2 linked regions of the Aliamphritea ceti genome follow. The protein of the gene in region 2 binds, or shares a complex with, the protein of the main gene of each other region. Links are inferred from orthologs where the notes say so. Each region holds a gene or a part of one and is shown on either strand. Other genes may lie near its edges.

Region 1 (4,086 bases), 1.4 Mb from region 2 along the record:
AACACTTGTTCTTGGCTCACGGCTTGCTCCAAAAATAGGCAATATAGAAAGTAGTCAAAATAGCAGTAAAGTTTGCTGGCCGGGATTATCCTCTAATCTCCCTCCCCGGGCAAATATGATTCGGGAATTTTTATAGTCAAAAGGTAGACTTGTCATAATTTAACTATGCTGACGAGAAAATAAGCCGAATCTTCTTCGCCCGGTTTTGTAGTAAATATACAAACCTTTTTAACTGCACTGACAACAACATATGTACATTTAGGAAATCCACCGTAACATAAGCAGCCTTTTATTATATTCAACAGGAAATAAGCACACGTGTTTGCAGCAGAATACCAGCTACCGGTAAAAGACGGCGATATCCGTCGCATAGGCTCACTCCACGGCAGTGCCCGCGGATTACTCATTGCTGATATTGCCGCCAAACATGACGGCCTGCTCCTGTGCATTACGAATGACACCGACACAGCTACACGCCTTGAAAGCGAAATAAGCTTCTTCAGCGCTGAACAGACACCTGCTCCATTACTGTTTGCTGACTGGGAAACACTGCCTTACGACAGTTTTTCGCCTCACCAGGACATTATTTCCCAACGAATAAGTACACTTTACAGCCTGCCACAGCTTACAAGCGGCGTACTGATCGTACCTCTCAGCACTTTAATGCACCGGATTGCACCAGCACGTTTTTTAACCGGTAACGCATTAATGCTCGACACCGGCCAGATTCTCGATGTCGACAAAATGCGCCACCAGCTCGCCGACGCCGGATACCGGCAGAGCGATAACGTGTACGAACACGGCGAGTTTACAATTCGCGGCTCAATCATTGATATTTTTCCGATGGGCAGCCAGCTTCCCTATCGTATTGACCTTTTTGATGACGAAATAGACACCCTGAGAACCTTTGATCCCGAGTCTCAGAGATCTCTGGATAAAGTAGACAGCATCCGTTTACTGCCCGCGAAAGAATTCCCGTTCGATGCCGATGCAATCCGTACTTTCAAACAGCACTGGCGTGAAACCTTTGATGTTGACTATAAACGCTGCCCAACCTATCAGGATGTCAGCGCAGGCATTACCCCTCCAGGTATCGAATATTATCATCCGCTATTCTTCGGCGAGAGCGCCACGTTATTTGACTACCTGCCAGACAACACTTTAGTACTGACTGAACATAATCTGGAACAGCATGCCGAACATTTCTGGCAAGAAGTCACTAACCGCTACGAAGAACGTCGCCACGACATTGAAAAACCAATATTGCCGCCCCAGCAGCTATTTTTAACCAGCCAGGACCTGTTCAGCACCCTCAAACCAGCACGTAGAATTCAACTGCAGGATGATGTGCTTGAAAGCAAGACTGGCCGCTACAACCTGAGCTGCTCTGAGCCTCCAAATCTGACCATCAATGCTCAGTTAAGCCAACCACTTGCTGATCTCAAAGCATTTCTGAAAACCACTGAAGAGCGCATACTTTTCTGCGCCGAATCAGCCGGGCGCCGCGAAGCCCTGCTAGAACTGTTTGCCCGCATTGAGCTGAAACCAGACGTTACTGACAACCTCGAAACGTTCGTAAACAGCGACACGCCCGTCTGCATTACTATTTACCCGCTGGAACAAGGTTTAGTACTGCCCGGCAAAATACAGCTTATCAGTGAAAACCAGCTATTCGGACAACAGGTATTTCAGCGCCGGCGCCGTAGCCGTGATCAGGAACAGTCTGATCAGGTCATTCGAAACCTGACAGAGCTGAACATTGGCTCACCCGTCGTCCATATAGATCACGGCGTTGGTCGCTATCAGGGATTAATTACACTAGACCTTGACGCACAGACTTCAGAATTCCTGATGCTGGAGTACGCCAATGAATCTAAACTCTATGTGCCGGTCGCATCCCTGCACCTGATTAGCCGTTACAGCGGCGCCGGCGATGACCTCGCCCCTCTTCACCGCTTAGGCACAGAACAATGGAGCAAAGCACGACGCAAAGCCGCTGAAAAGGTCCGTGATACCGCTGCAGAATTGCTCGACATATATGCCCGCCGGGCAGCCCGAAAAGGCTTTAAGTTCAGCTCACCTGATGAGCATTACGCCAGCTTCAGTGCAGCATTTCCGTTTGAAGAGACCGTTGACCAGGCCAATGCCATTCAATCTGTCGTAAAAGACATGACAGCCAAACAACCAATGGACCGCTTAGTATGTGGTGATGTCGGCTTCGGCAAGACCGAGGTTGCTATGCGCGCTGCATTTATGGCCGTACAAAGCAGTAAGCAGGTAGCAGTACTGGTACCGACAACGCTCCTTGCCCAGCAACACTTTGAAAATTTCAAAGACCGCTTTGCAGACTGGCCAGTCAACGTTGAACTGATTTCACGCTTCAGAAGCGGCAAACAAACTAACGCTGTTTTAGAAAACATGGCCGAAGGCAAAATAGACATAGTCATAGGTACACACAAGCTGATACAAAATGACATTAAATTTGCCGATTTAGGCCTGGTCATCATCGACGAAGAACACCGTTTCGGCGTACAACAGAAAGAGCGACTCAAGTCCCTGCGCTCAGAGATAGACATACTTACACTCACTGCCACTCCAATTCCACGCACACTGAATATGGCGATGTCTGGCATCCGCGATCTGTCGATTATTGCTACTCCACCGGCGAAGCGCTTATCTGTCAAAACATTCGTACGCCAATCTGACACTCCTCTGAAAAAAGAAGCCATCCTACGGGAACTGATGCGTGGCGGGCAGGTGTATTATCTGCACAACGAAGTCAAAACTATTGAGCAAACCGCTGAAGAAATTCGCGCACTGATTCCCGAAGCACGGGTCGGTGTTGGCCACGGCCAAATGCGTGAACGTGAACTGGAACAGGTCATGACCGACTTCTACCATAAGCGTTTCAACGTATTGGTCTGTACAACCATCATAGAAACCGGCATCGACGTACCGAACGCCAATACCATCATCATTGACCGGGCTGACAAGTTCGGGCTGGCGCAACTTCATCAACTACGCGGACGCGTGGGTCGTTCTCATCACCAGGCATATGCTTACATGATGACTCCGCACCCTAAAGCAATGAGCAGCGATGCACATAAGCGACTGGAAGCAATTGAGTCTGCTCATGATCTTGGTGCCGGTTTCACACTCGCAACCCATGATATGGAAATAAGGGGAGCAGGTGAATTACTTGGCGAAGGCCAGAGCGGTCAGATTCAAAGCATTGGCTTCTCACTGTATATGGAAATGCTCGAACAGGCCGTAGAGTCAATTAAAGAAGGTAAAACACCTAATCTCGAACAGCCTCTTAAGCAAGGCGTGGAAATCAATCTGCGCCTGCCAGCACTGATCCCGGATGACTATCTCCCCGATGTACATACACGTTTAATTATGTATAAACGGATCGCTAACGGTCGCAGTGAAACTGAACTGAAAGAACTCCAGATCGAAATGATCGACCGCTTCGGTATTCTGCCAGAACAAACTAAAAACCTGTTCCGGCAAACCCTGCTTAAACTTAGAGCCGATGCTTTAGGTATTGTAAAAATTGATGCAGGCAGCGAAACTGGACGCGTTGAATTTGCGGCGGATACTCAGGTAGACCCTTTCATTTTGGTTACTATGGTGCAGAAACAACCACATATGTACCGACTTGAAGGTGCCAGTCAGCTGAAGTTCACCTCCAACATGGATAAAATAGAACAACGCTTTAACTATATAGAACAATTGCTTACACAACTGGCCAAACAATCATGACAAGTAACGCTTTACGCCACATATTTCTTATTCTGAGCCTGACGCTATCATTCAGCGTCACTCAGACCTGGGCCGCCACCTCCAACTACAAAGTTGAAGTCATGGTATTCAGCTACCAGGGTAATGACACCCTGGATGATGAATCCTGGCCTGAAATCAACAGCATCCCTGAAGTATCAAATGCCCGCAGTCTTGGTTACAGAGAAAACGGCAGCGGCTATTTCACCAGACTTGGCCGCAACTCACTCAGCATGGCACGCCGTCAGGCTGCCCTCAGAAACAGCCCTGACTATCAGGTACTCTTTCACGAAGCCTGGATAC
Region 2 (3,490 bases):
GATGTTGCCAGTATAGATGCTGTTAGCTGGACACTGGCGAAACGTTATGAACCTGCTGCTAAAACATTAAAAGTAGTTGGGTATAGTCAGCCGACGCCTTGTCTACCGATGATTACAGGGTTGGGAGTATATTCTGCATGCATCAGTGAGAGTCTTATACGAGGTTTAGCGTCGCTGGATGATGCACTTAAGGACGATTTATTGTTGGAGGGACTGATGCCGCGAAAAGCAGAAGAATATCTGTTTCTGTCGCCCCGGCTGACCAGGGCGAAACAGAAACATAATATTGCTTAAACTTAATGCTGCTGAACTTAGCGCTCCAGCAATGGTTTGAGGAACTGGCCTGTATAGGAATGTTCCGTATTAGCTACATCTTCCGGAGTACCTGTAGCAATGATATGACCGCCTTTGGTGCCACCCTCGGGGCCTAAATCAACAATCCAGTCTGCTGTTTTTATAACATCAAGATTGTGTTCGATAACCACGATAGTGTTGCCGTGATCACGTAACCGGTAGAGTACATTGAGCAATTGCTGAATATCATAGAAGTGCAGACCTGTGGTCGGCTCATCAAGGATATAGAGTGTTTTGCCTGTATCCCGTTTACTTAGCTCTTTAGCCAACTTAACCCGTTGTGCTTCACCACCAGAAAGCGTAGTCGCTGCCTGGCCGAGGCGGATATAGCTGAGACCAACGTCGATCAGGGTTTGTAAACGACGTGACAGAGCAGGAATAGCGTCGAAGAATTCGCGGCCGTCTTCAACCGTCATCTGCAGCACTTCATCAATGCTCTTGCCTTTATATTTTACTTCCAGAGTTTCGCGGTTATAACGCTTACCTTTACAGACATCACAAGGTACATAAACATCTGGCAGGAAGTGCATTTCTACTTTGATAACCCCATCACCCTGACAGGCTTCACAGCGGCCACCTTTGACGTTGAAGCTAAAGCGCCCCGGCTTGTAACCACGGGCGCGTGCTTCCTGCGTGCCAGCAAATAATTCCCGAATAGGTGTGAAAATGCCGGTGTAAGTGGCTGGGTTAGAGCGAGGTGTGCGGCCAATCGGGCTTTGGTCGATATCGATGACCTTATCCATCTGCTTTAGGCCGTCAATCTCATGATGCGGCGCTGCATCCAGCGTTGTTGCCTTATTTAGTTCTGTGGCGGCCAGTGGATATAAGGTGCCGTTAATCAGGGTAGATTTACCGGAACCGGAAACGCCGGTAACACAGGTCAGCAAGCCCAGAGGAATTTCCAGATTCACTTCGTTAAGGTTATTGCCTGTTGCGCCCAACAACTTCAGCCAACGGCCGTCAGGAGAGTTGCGATCGCTAGGAATCTCGATTTTACGGCGACCTGAAATATAGTCACCGGTAATCGAGTTTTTATTATCCATGACTTGCTGTGGTGTGCCCTGGGCGATAATCTCACCACCGTGTACGCCGGCTCCGGGACCTACATCAATGACGTGATCTGCCAGTCGAATGGCGTCTTCATCGTGTTCAACAACGATAACGGTGTTACCTAAATCCCGCAGATGGATCAGTGTTTTTAGCAGACGATCATTGTCGCGCTGATGTAATCCGATTGAAGGTTCATCAAGTATGTACATTACGCCAACTAAACCGGCACCAATCTGGCTTGCCAGTCGGATACGCTGAGCTTCACCGCCGGAAAGTGTTTCAGCACTGCGTTCCAGTGACAGGTAATCCAGGCCGACATTTACCAGGAAAGCCAGTCGCAGGCGAATTTCTTTGACAATTTTGTCAGCAATTTCGCCCCGTTTGCCGTCCATTTTCAGCGTTTCGAAATAGTCATAACAATCGCCAATGGCCATCTCAACAATTTGTGGGAGGGTTTCGGTGGCAATGAATACGTGACGGGCATCACGGCGTAAGCGGCTGCCATCACAGGACGGACAAGATTGCATATTGATGTATTTGGAAAGGTCTTCACGGACCATTTCTGATTCGGTTTCCCGGTAGCGGCGTTCCAGGTTGTTAAGCACCCCTTCAAATGGGTGTGACTTGCTAATGGAATCACCACGGTCATTCAGATACTTGAAGGCGATATTGTCTTTGCCGCTACCCTGTAAAATGACTTTTTGCTGTTTAGCACTGAGCTCGCCAAACGGGGTGTTGATATCAAATTCGTAGTGGGCCGCAACAGCTTTAAGTTGCTGGAAGTAATACAGAGCACGTCGGTCCCAACCACGGATTGCGCCTTCGGAAAGTGTCAGGCTTGGATCACTGACAACTTTTTTCGGATCGAAGAATTGCTTAACACCCAGACCGTCGCAGGCAGAGCATGCGCCATGTGGGTTGTTGAACGAGAACATTCGGGGCTCAAGTTCTTGAATGCTGTGTCCACATTTTGGACAGGCAAAACGTGCAGAGAACACCATGTCTTCGCCGTCACCGTCCATATAACAGACAGTGGCAATTCCATCGGTGAGATTTAATGCAGTTTCGAAAGATTCAGCAAGACGCGCCTGCATATCCGGGCGTACTTTGAAACGGTCAACGACTGCTTCAATGTCGTGCTTTTTGTTTTTATCCAGTTCAGGAGCGCTATCGATGTCAATCACAATGCCATTAATACGAGCGCGGACAAAACCCTGTGTTTTCAGCTCGCTGATGGTATGTAAGTGCTCACCTTTACGGCCCTGAACGATAGGCGCCAGAAGCATAAGCTTGCTGCCTTCCGGCAGTGCTAACACCTGATCGACCATCTGACTTACGGTCTGAGCTGCCAGGGGTAAATCGTGATCCGGACAACGTGGTTCACCGGCACGGGCAAACAGTAGTCGCAAATAGTCATAAATTTCGGTGATGGTACCGACCGTTGAACGGGGGTTATGCGACGTAGACTTCTGTTCAATGGAAATCGCTGGTGACAGCCCTTCGATGTGATCAACATCGGGCTTTTCCATGACGGACAGGAATTGCCGGGCATAAGTAGACAGCGATTCGACATAGCGCCGCTGACCTTCAGCATAGAGGGTGTCAAAAGCCAGCGATGATTTGCCAGACCCGGAAAGTCCGGTAATGACAACCAGCTTATCGCGGGGAATTTCGATATCGACATTCTTAAGATTGTGGGTACGGGCCCCGCGAACCAGGATTTGTTCCATCAGTGTGTCCGACTTGTGCGCAAAAAAGAGATGATTATAGTGGCAGACGTGCCTGAAAAGCATCCTAAATCCTGAGATGTCCTGAAACATTATTTGGTAGATGTTCAGAGGTCTAATTATGCTATGCTTGGCGCCAGGAAAATGAATCGGCCAAAGTTAAGGCCGAACCAAGATCAACAGATGCAATATAGCCCCGCAGGACGCTGAGGGGAGTGGAGAATTCAATGGCACGCGGTATTAACAAAGTCATTCTGATTGGTAACCTGGGTAACGATCCGGATACTAAATATATGCCCAGCGGCAATGCCGTAACTAATATCACTGTAGCGACTTCAGAAAGCTGGAAAGACAAGCAA

The links. Proteins that work in one complex are often made in the same cells at the same time.
Region 1: the proteins of uvrA (region 2) and mfd are in contact, whole or in part, in a crystal structure (PDB 4DFC), measured with the Escherichia coli proteins. The link is inferred for Aliamphritea ceti from one-to-one orthologs.

What each region holds. Positions count from the first base shown.
Region 1 is NZ_AP025282.1:1,979,023-1,983,108, reverse strand. The notes cover bases 1-3,965. They hold mfd (transcription-repair coupling factor), read left to right. Parts: upstream 1-318; coding sequence 319-3,765; downstream 3,766-3,965. Other genes in these bases: OCU49_RS09075 (CsiV family protein), read left to right, coding at 3,762-3,965; OCU49_RS09085 (glyceraldehyde-3-phosphate dehydrogenase), read right to left, coding at 1-20. In the rest of the region: more of OCU49_RS09075, read left to right, coding at 3,966-4,086. UniProt on the Escherichia coli protein: Couples transcription and DNA repair by recognizing RNA polymerase (RNAP) stalled at DNA lesions. Mediates ATP-dependent release of RNAP and its truncated transcript from the DNA, and recruitment of nucleotide excision repair machinery to the damaged site.
Region 2 is NZ_AP025282.1:538,537-542,026, forward strand. The notes cover bases 112-3,480. They hold uvrA (excinuclease ABC subunit UvrA), read right to left. Parts: upstream 3,135-3,480; coding sequence 312-3,134; downstream 112-311. Other genes in these bases: OCU49_RS02350 (phosphate/phosphite/phosphonate ABC transporter substrate-binding protein), read left to right, coding at 112-294; ssb (single-stranded DNA-binding protein), read left to right, coding at 3,359-3,480. Outside these bases: more of OCU49_RS02350, read left to right, coding at 1-111; more of ssb, read left to right, coding at 3,481-3,490. UniProt on the Escherichia coli protein: The UvrABC repair system catalyzes the recognition and processing of DNA lesions. UvrA is an ATPase and a DNA-binding protein. A damage recognition complex composed of 2 UvrA and 2 UvrB subunits scans DNA for abnormalities.